2 regions of the Yersinia enterocolitica subsp. enterocolitica genome follow, and region 1 is predicted to be linked to the other one. Evidence: predicted binding sites of a transcription regulator. Region 1 holds the regulator's gene; the other holds the start of a gene.

Region 1 (8,381 bases):
TATCCGCTTGCGCGACCTTGGCCGGTTCCGCAGAGGTTTGATAGGCCACGGTCACATCAACAGCATGTGCGCAGGTCGCCACCAATGACAGAGCCAACAGCGCCCCACCCGATCGCCAGATGCCGCGTGCTGCGTTGGCAAGACTTACAGAAGAAAAGGTTATCGTCATGGGTTCACTCCGCTCGGTTAACAGTGTCATTCGTTATGGTTACGACCCTAAACGAACTTGGGGCGCTGAGATGACAGTGATACCTGAAGGAGTGACATCGCTAAAGGAATAAAAAATTATTCTTTATTCCTTTATGCGATAAGTGGTATGAAGGTTGTCTGTATGACTAGCCTAACGTTATCCCAAAGTCATTGGCTTTGCAGCCAGGCAGCAATGGAACAAATCCCGATGAGCTGACTCAAGTCAGTGATTCGGGTGAGTGAGAGCAGCTAACAACGCTGCAATGTCAAGTAAGAAGGGATAATTCGCCTTTAAGGAAAATGCGGGATGCGCCTGAAATAAAAGTGCGCTCCCCGGCTAAGGTGCAGAATAACTCACCACCGCGCGCGGATATCTGGCGGGCATGCAACGATGTTTTACCCAACCGCGCCACCCAATATGGCATTAAGGTGCAATGAGCTGAGCCGGTAACCGGATCTTCATTGCTGCTCAGGGTAAAGTAGCGCGAAACAAAATCGACCTCATCACCCAGCGCGGTCACAATCACACCTCGGCCGGTATAAGCAATCAGCGCTACCAGATCCGGCTGTAATTGACGTACTTGTTGCTCACTCTCCAGCACCACCAGCAGGGATTTTGCCTGCCATACCTGCTGAATATCGATGCCAAGCAGTGCCTTTAGTTCAGCCGCAATCGCAATCTTCTCTGGGGGCAATGCAGGGAAATCCAGTGATAGTCGGCTAAAGTTATCAGTGTCGCGCTTGACATGTAAATCGCCACTGGCGCTACGAAAACAGATATCGTGCAAACCGGGGTTAACCACGTTGAACATCACATGTGCCGCCGCCAGGGTGCCGTGGCCGCATAAATCCACTTCACGCTCTGGGGTAAACCAACGGATTGCCGATTTATCCCCTTCGTCCCAGACAAAGCTGGTTTCCGGCAAATTGATTTCCGCAGCGATACTTTGCATCTGTGCTGTCGACAGCGGTTTTTTCAGTAAATACACTCCAGCAGGGTTACCGGATAACCCTGTGCCGATAAACGCATCCACATGAAAATAGTTATAAGCCATTGATTAACCCCATGGTTAATACTCTAAATAATTCGAGTTGCAGGAAGGCGGCAACTGAGTAAGTCCCCAGGAGCTTACTCAGGTAAGTGACTGGGGTAAGCGAAAGCAGCCAACGCACATGCAGCTTGAAGTATGACGAGTATGATCAATGCCAAATAAGCAGCACACAGGCCGCCGTCAGCAAGCCCATTGCAATATTAAAGGTAAACCATGCCCGGCGACTGCGTAACAGACGGCCGATCAATGCTCCAAAACCCAGCCAAATGATACCGGCCACCAGATTCACCATAAACATGCCAAGACTGATCATTAAGATCGAATGATTATAGGCCGCCCCTGCCATGCTGAAGCTGGCAACTGACCCTAATCCCATCAACCAGGCTTTTGGGTTAAGGAACTGCAATAACCACCCTTGATACAAACGCAGCGGTTTTGGTGGAACAACATTGGTTTCTAATTTTTCATAGGCCGAAGTGGCAATTTTCCATGCCAGCCATAGCAGATAAAGACTACCCAGGATTTTCAGAACTAAGTGCAAGGAGGGGTAAATCAGAATCAGGCCACCGACACCAAACGCCACCAGCAATAGCATGCTTTGCATGCCTAACATAATGCCTAACATCAACCAGATAGATCGCATAAAACCAAAATTGGCCCCAGCTGAAGTTAACAGCATATTGTTTGGGCCGGGGGTGATAGCGGCAACCCAGAGAAAACCTACCATTGAAAGAAATAAACTCAGTTCCATGAGACGGGTGCCTCTCACCCAAAATGATGCGCGATATACCCATGAAGCTAACAGTGTGCTATTGATCACACAAGAGCAACGACATGATTTCCATTCACAATATGCATGAAATATTTCGCCCGCTGGCCGGTGCCAGCAATCCACATCTGCAAACGCTGCTGCCACGGCTGGTCAGGCGGAGGGTGCAACTGCAACCTTTTTGGCAACGGCTGGAATTGCCCGATGGGGATTTTGTCGATCTGGCCTGGAGTGAAAACCCCGAGCTGGCACGGGATAAACCCAGAGTGGTGCTATTCCACGGGCTGGAAGGGAATTTTTACAGCCCCTATGCCCACGGTTTGCTGCGCGCCTGGCAAGACAAAGGGTGGCTGGGTGTGGTGATGCATTTTCGCGGATGCAGTGGCGAGCCAAATCGTAAGTCACGCATTTATCACTCCGGTGAAACAGAAGATGCGCGCTTTTTTCTGCGTTGGTTGCGGGAATGCTATGGTCAGGTGCCCACTGCAGCGGTTGGTGTCTCTTTGGGCGGCAATATGCTGGCGCTCTATTTGGCTGAGCAAGGGCAAGAGAGCTTATTAGAGGCAGCCGTGGTGGTTTCTGCACCACTGATGCTGGAGCCTTGCGCCAACCGCATGGAACAAGGTTTCTCGCGTGTCTATCAGCGCTATTTGTTAAATCAACTCAAATTGAATGCCACCCGCAAGCTATTGTATTACCCCGATAGCCTGCCTTTAGATCTGCCTCAACTGAAAGGCCTGCGGCGAATCAAAGAGTTTGATGATGTCATCACGGCGAGAATACATGGCTTCAATGATGCACTGGATTACTATCGCCGTTGCAGCGCTTTACCGCTATTGCCGCAAATTACAACGCCACTGCTTATCATTCATGCCAAAGATGACCCGTTTATGACCGCTGAAGTTATCCCGAATCTACACCAGTTACCGGACAATATTGATTATCAGCTCACTGAGCACGGCGGCCACGTCGGTTTTGTCAGTGGCTCGTTAAAACATCCACAAATGTGGTTGGAACAACGTATTCCAGCCTGGCTTTCCCCTTATTTGGAGCAACAATCATGATAATCCCCTGGCAGCAAGTCGACAGCGAAACGCTGGATAATCTGCTGGAGGCCTTTGTATTACGTGAAGGCACGGATTACGGCGAACATGAGCGCTCATTGGAGCAAAAAGTCGAAGACGTACGCCGTCAATTAGTCAGTGGTGAGGCGGTATTAGTTTGGTCAGAGCTACACGAAACCATCAATATCATGCCACGCGGCGCCTTTCGGGCCGGAGCAGAAGAGCTGCCATAACCCATGCGTTGTTACCCTATCCTCTAAGTAAAATCAGGGTGACAAGCTGGGCACTTTGCCCTAAAAATAACCATTAACAAGAAAAAACAGACCGTTTAAGCCCGCCCACTGAGGATCTAACCCCATGGAGTTACAGCTAATATGTCAATTAAACATCCGGTTATAGCCGTCACCGGCTCAAGTGGCGCAGGGACAACCACCACCAGTCTGGCGTTTCGCAAAATTTTTCAGCAATTGAATATCCGTGCAGCGCAAATTGAAGGTGACAGCTTCCATCGCTATACCCGTCCTGAAATGGATACCGTCATCCGTAAGGCACGGGATCAAGGCCGACATATTAGCTATTTTGGCCCAGAAGCCAATGACTTTGGTCAGTTAGAAGAGAGTGTGTCGCAATACGGCGAGCATGGAACTGGGCGCTCACGTAAGTATCTCCATACCTATGATGAAGCCGTGCCCTATAACCAGATCCCAGGCACATTCACCCCTTGGGAGGCGCTGCCGGAACCCACTGATGTGCTGTTTTATGAAGGGCTGCACGGCGGGGTCGTGACCGAACATCATGATGTCGCAAAACATGTCGACTTGCTGGTCGGCGTGGTACCGATAGTCAACCTGGAGTGGATTCAGAAATTAGTCCGCGATACCGGGGAGCGCGGCCATTCCCGTGAAGCGGTGATGGATTCCGTGGTGCGGTCCATGGATGACTACATTAACTACATTACGCCACAGTTCTCACGCACCCATATTAACTTCCAACGCGTTCCGACGGTTGATACCTCTAATCCATTTGCCGCCAAAGCCATTCCGTCACTGGATGAAAGTTTTGTCGTCATTCACTTCAGAGGTTTGGATCAAATCGATTTCCCTTACTTGCTCGCAATGTTGCAAGGGTCGTTTATTTCCAATATCAATACATTGGTGGTACCCGGCGGGAAGATGGGGCTGGCAATGGAGCTGATTATGGCGCCGTTGGTGCAGCAACTACTGGAAGGCAAAAAAATAGGCTAATCTCCTTCGTCCTTGGCGTTGCAGTAAAGCAATTGTTGGAAAGAAAAAATAATTTGATGCTATCCCAACCCAAAGTAGTTGGGGCTGCAGGTAGGCGGCAAGCGAACTCATCCCGATGAGCTTACATAAGTAAGTGATTCGGGTGAGCGAGCGCAGCTAACAACCCTGCAGCTTCAAGTACGAAGGGTTTGCTTAGGCGATGTCACGGATTTCAAAACTGTGGGTAATAGTCGCCGCTTTCCCCAACATTAAAGAAACCGAGCAATACTTCTCAGCCGAAAGCTCAACCGCACGCTCAACGATTTTATCCGTCAAACCTTTGCCGCTGACAATAAAATGCAGGTTAATTTGCGTAAACAGGCGCGGTGCTTCTTCCCGGCGCTGCGAGGTTAATGTCACTTCGCAATCGCGCACATCGTTACGCCCTTTCTGTAAGATAGAAACGACATCAATTGCACTACAGCCACCGGCCGACATTAACAACATTTCCATCGGACTGGGGGCTTTGTCTCCAGCATTCCCATCCATTAAAACTTGATGACCTGAAGCGGACTCACCTAAAAATGTTAGCCCTTCAACCCACTTTACACGTGCCTGCATAACTCTTGCTCCCGGTTAAATTTTCCGATTCAGACTACCCTTTCATTTACAAACTGGCAATGTAACCCGATGTTCATCATGCTGAAGCGATACAACACAAGACACTAGCCTCATCCTGTGCTACAAACAGAACCGAAAGTATTGTTTTTAGAATTAAATAGGGTAGCTTCTCAATACTCAGTGAAGGGTTTCTATCCGGTACCTATCTTGGCTATACCTTTCGGCAGTTGAGCAAATTAATATGCTAAGAGAAAGTGTATTTTATAAGCACGCCGTACAGGGAACTCTGAGCCCTGTTAAGTTAGGCAGCGATAACAACAGAGGATAACAGCGAATGGTTCTCGGCAAGCCACAAACAGACCCGACTCTCGAATGGTTCCTGTCTCATTGCCATATCCACAAATATCCATCGAAGAGTACGCTAATTCACCAAGGTGAAAAGGCCGAAACACTTTACTACATCGTGAAAGGCTCCGTTGCGGTGCTGATCAAAGATGAAGAAGGTAAAGAGATGATTCTCTCCTATCTCAACCAGGGAGATTTCATCGGCGAACTTGGATTATTTGAAGAAGGCCAAGAACGTAGTGCCTGGGTCAGAGCAAAAACTGCCTGTGAAGTGGCTGAAATTTCTTACAAAAAATTCCGCCAGTTAATTCAGGTCAATCCAGATATCTTGATGCGCCTGTCTTCACAAATGGCGAATCGCTTACAGATAACATCTGAGAAAGTGGGTAACCTTGCTTTCCTTGATGTGACTGGACGCATTGCACAAACGCTGCTTAATCTGGCAAAACAACCTGATGCCATGACCCACCCAGATGGGATGCAGATAAAGATTACCCGCCAGGAAATTGGTCAAATAGTTGGCTGCTCCCGCGAAACTGTGGGGCGGATACTAAAAATGCTGGAAGATCAAAATCTGATCTCCGCACACGGTAAAACGATTGTCGTTTACGGCACCCGTTAATTCCCTATAAACCGGTGCTGCTACTTCGGCACCGGTTTTCTTTTGTGTGATTAATAAATTTCTGGGGCCTACATGAAATGGCAACGGCTTATTTATCATCCTGAAGTTAATTATGCGCTCCGCCAAACACTGGTTCTCTGCTTACCGGCGGCATTGGGGTTTGCCGTGGGGGAATTGCGGCTGGGGTTGATGTTCTCCCTGATACCCGCCTGCTGTAATATTGCTTCGCTCGATACTCCCCATCAACATTTCTTCCGGCGGCTGATTGTCGGCGGGACACTCTTTACCTTCAGTAGTTTTCTGACTCAACAATTACTGCTGTGGGATATCCCATTACCGGTGGTGATGCTTGGTCTCGCATTAACGTTGGGGGTAAGTGGTGCTATCAGCCAGCTCAACGGCCGGTTGCTCCCGGCAGCGTTGATCGCCGCTATTTTTAGTCTCAGCATGGTAGGCCGTGCGCCTATTTGGCAAGCGCCATTGATGTGTGCCGTGGGGACTCTCTGGTACGGGGTATTTACCTGGCTATGGTTTCGGTTATGTAAAGACCAGCCCATCCGTGAGCCACTGAGCCAGCTTTATCATCTGTTGGCCGATTATTGCGATGCTGCCTACTCTTTGCTTGGTCAGCACCAGGATGCGGAAAAAGCGATGCCAGCCCTGCTGGATAGGCAGCAAGGTATTATGGATAAAATTAACCAACTTTATCAACAGTTTAATCTACTACCCAATGCCACCAAAAAAGAGCAAAAGCGGCTACTGATACTCTTTCAGATGGCGCTTGATTTGCAGGAACATATCACTGCGGCGATGAATCAGTCAGAAAAGGCGCAAGAGCTGATAGAGCAGAGTTCAATAGAAGCCATCCTTGAACGTAATGTGCAGATTATCTCAACACAAATGCGCACCATCGCCGATAATATTCTCTATCACCACCGCGCGAAGACCCATTTCAGTGCCGGTGATGCGCTGGTCGAGCTGGAAGAGGTTGCCCAGCAACATCCTGATAATCCGGTGGCACAATTCTGCTATTACCATATCAGCCACATTACCCAGATCCTGAGCGATCAGCGCCCGCAATATGACCGCGATTTGATGTCAAGCCAACTATCTCAACCATTCTGGCCAGCGCTTGTTGGCTATCTATCATTTAAATCCAGCGCATTACGTGATGCAGGCCGCATGGGCGTAACGCTGGCAGCGGGCAGTTATATTGGTAGCCTGATCCATCTGCCTAAACCTTATTGGATTTTACTCACCATCATGTTGGTGACGCAAAACGGCTATAACGCCACTAAAATTCGGATTCACCACCGAGCCTTGGGCACTCTGATTGGGCTGTTACTCGCCGCGGCCCTGCTGCATTTTCAAATGCCGGAAGGGACTACGCTGAGCATTATGTTGCTCATCACATTGATAGCCTATCTGGTTCAGCGCAAAAACTATGGCTGGTCAGTCATCTTTAGAACCATCACTACAGTGTATATCTTGCAATTATTGACCGGAGAGGGCGCCGACTTTTTAGTTCCACGATTGCTGGATACCTTAATCGGCTGTGCATTGGCCTTCGCCAGCGCACTATGGCTGTGGCCACAGTGGCAAAGCGGTTTGCTGCGAAAGAATGCGCATCAAGCATTGGAGAGTTATCAGAAGATCCTGCGCATCCTACTGAAACCTAATCCAGATATCGGGCAACTCTCCTATGAACGCATTCAGGTGAACAAAGCCAGCAATGCGGTCCTGAGCTCACTGAATCAGGCCATGCAAGAACCCGGATTTAACTCAAAATATTTGGCCGACATGCGCCTATGGGCTACTCATAGCGAGCTTATTGTTGGGCATATCAATGAGATGACCATCCTGACTCGCGCTTACCCATTGGAAGAATCACCGCTAGAATCAGATAAACGCCACATTCAGCTGACTGTTAAATTGGCGGAAGAATATTTACAGCTTTGTGAGATGGCGATTCAGCAATGCCAGCAACGATTGGAATCGGATAACAGTGAGGGGAATAACGATTTTGTGCAAATGCCAGACATCGATCCTGATACACAAATATCTGAATCGGAACGCAATTTACGGCGTATCTTGTCACATCTCAGTGTAATGCATACCGTTTCATCTCTGGCATGGCAACAACAGCCGCACCACGGTATTTGGCGTCGGCGCAAGTTGCACAGCAAAGCGTAAAAATAAAGAGGCCAAAAAGCCTCAGACTGCTGACAAACTCCAACGACTCGATCTTGCAAGGTGAGGACAGGTAGAAGAGTAAAGCGTCCGCGCCACGGATGGCGCGGGTCGAGCCATCAGGGACGATTTTACGGCGTCTTTACGATCTGCCTGTTTTCACCGATACGGGCACTTTGTCATTAACCTCAGGCCAAAAAGCCTCTTCATAATGCAAAGTTACCCTTGCACCAGGCTGGCAATAACATGTTCCAAACGCGCCATACCTTGCTGGATATCTTCTTGCTCAATCACCAGCGAAGGCGC
Region 2 (8,381 bases), 1.0 Mb from region 1:
GACAAAATCGCTCGGGCCTTTTTGCGCAGCGACCATGCGACCGAAGATTTCCGCCGCTTTGCCGTTATCCAATACTGCTTGCAGCTTAGCACGAGCATCGGCATCATTTTGCGCCAAGCCGCCGGATAGCAGCATCTCGACACATAGCGCCATGGTGACTTCCAGCAGACGCGGGTTACGATATTCGCCAGTCAGGAAGCGCACCGCTTCGCGCACTTCAACCGCATTACCGGCACTGGACGCCAATACCTGATTCATGTCGGTCAGCAGCGCGGTGGTTTTGCACCCCGCACCATTAGCAACACTGACAATGGCCTGGGCCAAGTCCTCAGATAACTGATAAGTCGGCATAAATGCACCCGACCCCACTTTGACATCCATCACCAGCGCATCCAACCCTTCAGCCAGTTTTTTAGCCAAAATAGAAGCGGTAATCAGTGGGATGGAATCCACCGTGGCAGTGATATCGCGAGTGGCATAAAAGCGCTTATCCGCCGGTGCCAGTGAGCTGGTTTGCCCGATGATGGCGACGCCGACATCCTGAATGATTTTGCGAAAGGCGCTGTCGTCGGGGAAAATATCAAAACCAGGAATCGCTTCCAGTTTGTCCAATGTTCCGCCGGTATGACCCAAGCCACGACCCGAGATCATCGGTACATAGCCGCCGCAGGCCGCTACCATTGGGCCGAGCATCAAGGAAGTCACATCACCCACGCCGCCGGTGGAGTGCTTGTCCACCATCGGGCCATTAAGGTTTAGGCTCTTCCAGTTCAGCACAGTGCCAGAATCACGCATTGCCATAGTGAGCGCCACACGTTCTGGCATGCTCATATCATGGAAATAAATGGTCATCGCCAGAGCAGCAATTTGCCCTTCGGAAACCACGTTATCGCGAATGCCATTAATAAAGAAACGAATCTCTTCTTCGCTCAGTGCCTGGCCGTCACGTTTTTTACGGATAATTTCTTGTGCGAGAAACAAGGTATCCCCCTGCTTATGAAATAAAAGCAGCACAGCGGACAAAATAGCCCGCAGTGCATCTGCTCAGTTCAATGACTGAGATAATGATTAGTAGCCGGTAGTTTTGCTGTTGCTCTGATGACCCAATGTCGTCAACAAGCTACCTAACAGACTGGAAGCACCGAAACGGAAGTGGCGAGCATCAGCCCAGCCTTCACCCATCAATTGATCCGCCAACTGTAGGAATTGTGCCGCGTCTTCCGCGGTGCGCACACCACCCGCAGGTTTAAAACCAACTGTTTTCGCCACACCCAAGTCACGAATGGTACGCATCATGATGCCAGCACTTTCCAACGTGGCATTAACTGGCACTTTACCGGTGGAGGTTTTGATGAAATCAGCCCCAGCATTGATAGCAATCTCGGAGGCCTGACGAATCAAATGTTCCTGCTTCAACTCACCGGTTTCGATGATAACTTTCAGCAATACATTGGCGTCAGCACAGGCTTCTTTGCACTGTTTCACCAATTCAAAACCGACTTTATCGTTACCGGCCATTAAGGCGCGATAGGGGAAAACCACATCCACTTCATCAGCACCATAGGCAATCGCCGCACGGGTTTCAGCCAGCGCGATGGCAATATCATCATTGCCGTGAGGGAAATTGGTGACCGTTGCTATGCGGATTTCAGACGTTCCCTGCTCACGTAATGTTTTACGCGCAATAGGAATAAAGCGAGGATAAATACAGATTGCCGCGGTATTACCGGCAGGGCTTTTAGCCTGATGACACAGAGCAATAACCTTATCGTCGGTATCGTCGTCATTCAGGGTGGTTAAATCCATTAAACTCAGCGCGCGTTTGGCATAATCATTGAGATTCGCGCAGGCGGTTAAATCGGTCATAAAACTCTCCAACACTATTTCAGCCCCAGCACCTTGCCAAAGCTGAGCATTTATTTATGAGCCGAATGGTTCTAAGCTCAATACGTTGGCGAGCGGACTTGGTTCCTTGAAGATAGCCCCATCTGGGTGGCAATTGAGATCCATCTCACCGCACTAACTTATAGCTCTATTTGAACACGTTATCAGCACATGAGATGTGTTCAAATTCACATTAATCAATAGTAACTTGTAACGCGCCGATATTATATGTGATTAGAGTCACAAAATAACCTGATTTATAGCTTTCAGCCAGTAAACGCCCACTCGCATCAAGGATAGCTTATGGGCGGAAAATACGCAGGATTATGGGCCATCTCATCAAGATGGCCCATGGGCAAAATTATAATGCCAGGAAAAAGCCGGCGATGGTGGCACTCATCAAGTTCGATAAAGTACCTGCCGCCACCGCCTTTAAACCAAAGCGCGCGATATCGTGGCGGCGGTTAGGGGCCATGCTACCTAATCCACCCAACAAGATGGCGACAGAGGATAAGTTGGCAAAACCACACAGCGCGAAGGAAATAATGGCTTTAGAATGTTCAGAAAGCACCTGCAAACCGGCAGAGCGCACCAGCTCTTCGGCCTGTAGATACTGACCGAAATTCATAAATGCCACGAATTCATTCACAATGATCTTCTGGCCGATAAAGGAACCTGCCACCATCGCCTCGCTCCACGGAATACCGATCAGATATGCAATTGGTGAGAATACCCAGCCCAAAATCAATTCCATCGAAAGTTGCGGATAGTCGAACCAGCCGCCGATGCCGCCCAGAATACCATTTAGCAATGCAATCAATGCAATAAAGGCCAGTAGCATCGCCCCGACATTCAGTGCCAATTGTAGACCCGACGCCGCGCCAGACGCCGCAGCATCAATGATGTTAGCCGGTCGGTCATCTTCAGCAATCAGTGTGGCCGCATCAACATTATCACGGGTTTTTTCGGTCTCTGGCACCATCAGTTTGGCAAACAATAACCCACCAGGTGCAGCCATAAAGGAGGCGGCAATCAGATATTCCAACGGCACACCCATTTGCGCATAACCGGCTAATACAGAACCGGCGACCGAAGCCAAACCACCGCACATTACCGCAAATAATTCGGATTGGGTCATGGTGGCAATATAGGGGCGCACCACTAATGGGGCTTCAGTCTGGCCGACAAAAATATTGGCTGTGGCAGAAAGAGATTCAGTACGCGAAGTCCCCAATAGTTTTTGTAATCCACCACCCAAGACTTTAATCACCAATTGCATAACGCCGATATAATATAAAACGGCGATTAATGAGGAGAAGAATACAATGACGGGCAAGACTCGCAAGGCAAATACAAAACCGCCACCGCCAAAAACTTCAAACATTTTGTCGGAAACCAAACCGCCAAACATAAATGAAATCCCGTCATTGCCGTAAGCAATAACATTCGCGACGCCTTCAGACATGCCACCCAGAATACGACGCCCTACCGGTACATATAAAACCAGCGCGCCAATGCCGACCTGAATAATAAATGCCCCAACTACAGTGCGAATATTAATCGCCCTAAAATTACTTGAAAGAAGTACGGCTATTAATATCAGTACTGCCATTCCGACCAAACTCATGAGCATGCCGATAATCCTGTTAATAATTTGTATTAAAATAATGTTGGTGGATTATACCGGCATGATCTGGTGATCAAACAATCTCTGTCACAAATAAACACAACTAAAAGTAACCGCAAAGCTATTAACGTGACGGATATCACATCAAAATGGTAAGAACGCGTATTTTGCTAACTATTAGCGTGGTTTGTATGGGAGCGTCAAAACCTAAAGTGTGGATTGATCGGCTGAAGGTAAATGAAATAAACGCTGGCTATTGAGCAAAAGCTGAGTAGCAATATCGAGTGGTGCTTCTTGACGTAACTCACACAATGCAGCGAATACATTAGCCGCTCGCTCTGGTCGATTGGGTTGACCTTGAAAACCAGCTAGTGGCATATCCGGCGCGTCTGTCTCCAGTAATAATGCAGATAACGGTAATGCCGCCATGACATTACGGGTTTTCTGCGCCCGCTCATAAGTGATGGTTCCGCCCACCCCAATATAATAACCCAAGCGAATGAATGCCTGTGCCTGAGCTAAACTACCCGCAAAGCCGTGAACCACTCCCGTACGTGGCAAGGCAGCTTTACGCAATGCTGAAGCCAGCTGATCGTGCGAACGACGCGAATGCAAAATTACTGGAAGATCATACTGTTTGGCCAATTTTAACTGGGCGTTCAAGAGTGCCAATTGCCGGGGTAACTGCGGCTCATCCATATAGAGATCCAGGCCAATCTCCCCCACCGCCACCAATTTTTCTGTTTTAATCGCCAGTGCTGAGGCCAGGGTGGCTAAAGCGGCGTCTTGATGCTGCGCAATATAAAGCGGATGCATGCCCAGTGCGGCAAATAATGGCGGATAATTCGCTGCCAAATCGAGAATACGCGGGAAATAATCCGCACTGACGGCAGGCACAATAATTTGTCTAACATTCGCTTGCCCAGCACTCAATAAGCTGGCCACTTCCGCACCACGGAAAGGGGGAAAATCAAAGTGACAATGTGTATCGATAAAATAGGGCATTTGCCCGCTAATCACTGCCATTACGCGGTATCACCCTTGGTTTTCGCCACATCTGACGGCAAAATAATCTCCGCTTGTAATGGCTTTTTCTTGCTCCGAGTCACTGTCGGAATAATCAACCCGCTGTCTGCTACCGTCATCTGAGGTGGAAGATGATGATCCGAGGCTTTTGTAGCATTTGCAGGCGCGGTAATCTCCGGTGATTGAGTGATAGCAAATGAAGAATCATCATTGTCAATCAAGTCAGCCATATCATCTGGCTGGTTAATATCTTGCGGCTGGATCATTCGGCGGGAAAGGGGGATCGACGTTTTTCCACTGTTGATCTCAGACTGATCTTGCTGATCTCGCGGTAGTAGCCAGTGCCCTACGGTTGCCAGAAAATAGCGGCCACAGCGACGCCCTAAATGATAGTCCCGATTCAACGCAGGGATTCGACTCCCCAAAGCATTACTGGCCAGCGGCTTAGGCGGGAAAATCTCGAAAATGCGCAAGTCACCCGGCGGTTTTTCAATAAATTGCTGAATACGATGATAACTCTGCTCATGCTGCTGCATAATTCGCACCAGTTGCTGCAAGCTACTCTCACTCAGCCAATGCTCCATTCGCTTCATCCATTGCGGCGTGTAATAAGCCTGCGAAGGTACAGTGCGGATAACGACAATCGTATCGGCCCCACGGCGATAAGCTTCTTCAACCGGAATAGCATCACTAATACCGCCATCAAGATAACTTACCCCATCTAAATCAACTCCTTGCCGATATAGGCCCGGAATAGCACTGGAAGCCTTAATCGCCGGTAACCAGCTTTCTTTCGTCGGAGAGATATAGGTAGGTTCGAAATCATCACTGCGGCAAGCACACATGAGAAACTCACGGCCCTCGCGTAGATGCTGTTCGGCTTGATCCATTGCCAATGGCAATTGTTGTGAGGTGATATCCACCAGCCAATCGAGATCAATCAGATGACCGCCACGCACAAAACGCAGTGGATTAAAGAAGTTAGCTGTAGTGGTATAACGGGTAATCACGCGCCGCGCGTAGCCGGGTTGGCCGCAGATAAAAGCAGAGAGATTTTGCGCGCCCGCAGAGGTGCCGATCATCAGATCAAAAGGGTTAAAGCGGGCGCGCTGGAATTCATCCAGCACACCGGCTGTAAAAATTCCCCGCTGCCCGCCGCCCTCGCAAACCAACGCCATTTTACCGGGTTGGTATGGTTTATAGGCGAGTGGCTCAATATTACCGAGCGTGATAGGTATTCTGTATCCCACCATCCATCCTTAATTCCGTTACAGCAGGTGATGAGGATACCCCTTCTTACCTTTGCTGTAACCCTTACACCTAACTAAAGGCGCTTACGTCCTGTAAACAAACTGATGAGGAATAGAATAATACCGACAACGAAAACAACTTTAGCAGCCCAGGCTGCCGTACCGGCTAGCCCACCAAAACCTAATGCCGCTGCGATTAACGCAATAACCAGAAATATAATGCCCCAGCGAAACATAAGCTTCTCCTTCCCGTTTAAAAAAATGACTTTATACCCTTCATACTTCAAGCTACAGGTGTGTTAGCTGCACTCTATCACCCGAATCACTTACCAATGTAAGCTCATCGGGACTCACTCGCTTGCCGCCTTCCTGCAACTCGAATGATTTAGGGTATGTAAACTCGCGTTCAAAAATCACTCTTTAACTCTTCTGTCTATTTAACAGTAGCGTATCTGACAGAAGTCGTATTATTTTGGATATATTGGATGAATTATTTGGCTGACAGACTTATTAAAGGGTATTTCGCAGGTTATATTGTGGCCCCACGAAATACCCATCAGCCGTATAATAATTAAGGCTTGATACTGAGGTCGTTTTTAACGCTTTTTACGCCATTAACGGCTTTAGCAATACTTTCGGCACGTTCGGCCTGAGCTTTATTTTCAACATTACCGGATAACTGCACCACGCCATCAGTGGTTTCTACTTTAATCTTACGTGACGGTACGATGTCATCAGCCAGTAATTTGGCTTTAATTGAACTGGTGGTTGCCGCATCACCAGCGTATTCACTAACTGATTGTGATTTCTGGTCTTTTACATGCAGTTTGTCGCTAACAGATTTTACGCCTTCAACATTTTTGGCAATATCAACCGCAGTTTCGGCTTCGGCCTGAGACGTCACAAAACCAGTCAGTGTGACAACACCATGGTTGGTTTCGACTGAGATATCAGTGCTTTTAAGGGTTTTCTCTTCTAACAACGCGCTTTTTACTTTAGCCGTTGCAGCGCTATCACCCATATAATTATCAACTTTCTTCATGGAGCTATCGAGCTTCGCACCGGTGCTGTCTACCACGTTGTCGGCTTTATTGAGCATAGTCTCTTCAGCAAATACGCTGCCACTCACCAGTGCGGTACCTAAAACAACAGCCATCATTGAACGGGCAAATTTTGTGTTTGTCATCGATTTCTTCCTTTTTTGTTTTGAATCCAGAACAGGAGTCACACCCCAGCTTTCGGATCCTTACGCCACCTTATATGGGTGGGCATTTGATGAATACTTTACGATTATTGCAGGTTAACTAAGCCAAAGTTGATGCCGGTCAATCCCGCTGGTATCTATAAAGATAGAGCATTTCAGAAGAATAACAGTCGGAATAGGACTAAATTCGGAATATTATCATTAAGTAGGAGTAATCTTAGAGAGAAAATAATGAGGAAAATTAATGAATCGGAGCACTGAGTGCCCCGATAGAATGCGGCTTGCGGCTTGATTAATGTTCGCGAGTTTTACGGAAACGCACTTCCGGGTAACGCTCTTGTGTAATATTGAGATTGACCATCGTAGGGGCGATATAGCTCAAATTATCACCACCATCCAGTGCCAGGTTAACCTCATTCTTGCGTTTAAACTCTTCGAATTTCTTCACATCGTCACATTCAACCCAACGCGCAGTTGAGACGTTAACGGATTCATACACCGCTTCGACGTTGTATTCGCTTTTCAGCCGTGAAGATACCACTTCAAACTGTAGAACACCGACAGCCCCAACAATCAGATCGTTGTTGGTCAGTGGCCGGAATACTTGCACTGCGCCCTCTTCTGACAACTGAACCAAGCCTTTGAGCAACTGTTTCTGTTTCAATGGGTCACGCAGGCGAATACGGCGGAACAATTCAGGTGCAAAGTTCGGAATACCGGTGAACTTCATATCTTCACCTTGAGTGAAGGTATCACCAATCTGAATAGTCCCGTGGTTGTGCAGACCGATAATATCCCCGGCATAGGCTTCTTCGAGGTGGGAACGGTCACCGGCCATAAAGGTCAGTGCATCTGAAATCACCACATCTTTTTTGGTACGCACCTGACGCAGTTTCATGCCTTTTTCAAAACGACCAGAAACCACTCGCAAGAAAGCGACACGGTCACGGTGTTTCGGGTCCATATTGGCCTGAATCTTAAAGACAAAACCGGTGAATTTCTCTTCAGCTGCCACCACTTCGCGAGTGTCGGTTTGACGTGGCATTGGCGCAGGCGCCCACTCAACCAAACCATCCAGCATATGGTCGACACCAAAGTTCCCCAGCGCGGTACCAAAGAATACCGGGGTTAAATCACCCGACAAGAAAGCATCATGATCGAACTCATGCGATGCTCCCTGAACCAGTTCCAACTCTTGGCGGAACTGTTTAGCCAGATCTTCCCCTACAGCAACATCCAGATCCGGGTTGTTCAGCCCTTTAACAATACGCACTTCCTGAATGGTGTGACCTTTACCGGTCTGATACAGGTAAGTTTCATCCTTATAAAGGTGGTAAACCCCTTTAAACAACTTACCGCAGCCAATCGGCCAGGTAATGGGTGAACAAGC

What was found. The regulator CRP, encoded in region 1, controls carbon source genes, mostly activating them, when cyclic AMP is high. The targets are predictions, from matches to a motif close to ATGTGANNNNNNTCACAT.
Region 2: a site for CRP is predicted at 2,061-2,078, ahead of deoC (deoxyribose-phosphate aldolase). Genes of this name have one in related genera too.

What each region holds. Positions count from the first base shown of each region.
Region 1 is NZ_LR590469.1:3,001,655-3,010,035, forward strand. It holds gene tauA (taurine ABC transporter substrate-binding protein) at 1-169, opposite strand, end outside; gene FGL26_RS14460 (PhzF family phenazine biosynthesis protein) at 456-1,244, opposite strand; gene FGL26_RS14465 (LysE family translocator) at 1,390-1,992, opposite strand; gene FGL26_RS14470 (hydrolase) at 2,094-3,074, shown strand; gene FGL26_RS14475 (YheU family protein) at 3,071-3,307, shown strand; gene FGL26_RS14480 (phosphoribulokinase) at 3,449-4,318, shown strand; gene FGL26_RS14485 (OsmC family protein) at 4,511-4,918, opposite strand; gene crp (cAMP-activated global transcriptional regulator CRP) at 5,253-5,885, shown strand; gene FGL26_RS14495 (YccS/YhfK family putative transporter) at 5,958-8,078, shown strand; gene argD (bifunctional acetylornithine/succinyldiaminopimelate transaminase) at 8,295-8,381, opposite strand, start outside.
Region 2 is NZ_LR590469.1:3,999,866-4,008,246, reverse strand. It holds gene deoA (thymidine phosphorylase) at 1-981, opposite strand, end outside; gene deoC (deoxyribose-phosphate aldolase) at 1,069-1,866, opposite strand; gene FGL26_RS18960 (NupC/NupG family nucleoside CNT transporter) at 2,246-3,517, opposite strand; gene FGL26_RS18955 (metal-dependent hydrolase) at 3,719-4,516, opposite strand; gene FGL26_RS18950 (patatin-like phospholipase family protein) at 4,537-5,790, opposite strand; gene FGL26_RS18945 (DUF1328 domain-containing protein) at 5,862-6,023, opposite strand; gene osmY (molecular chaperone OsmY) at 6,359-6,973, opposite strand; gene prfC (peptide chain release factor 3) at 7,284-8,381, opposite strand, start outside.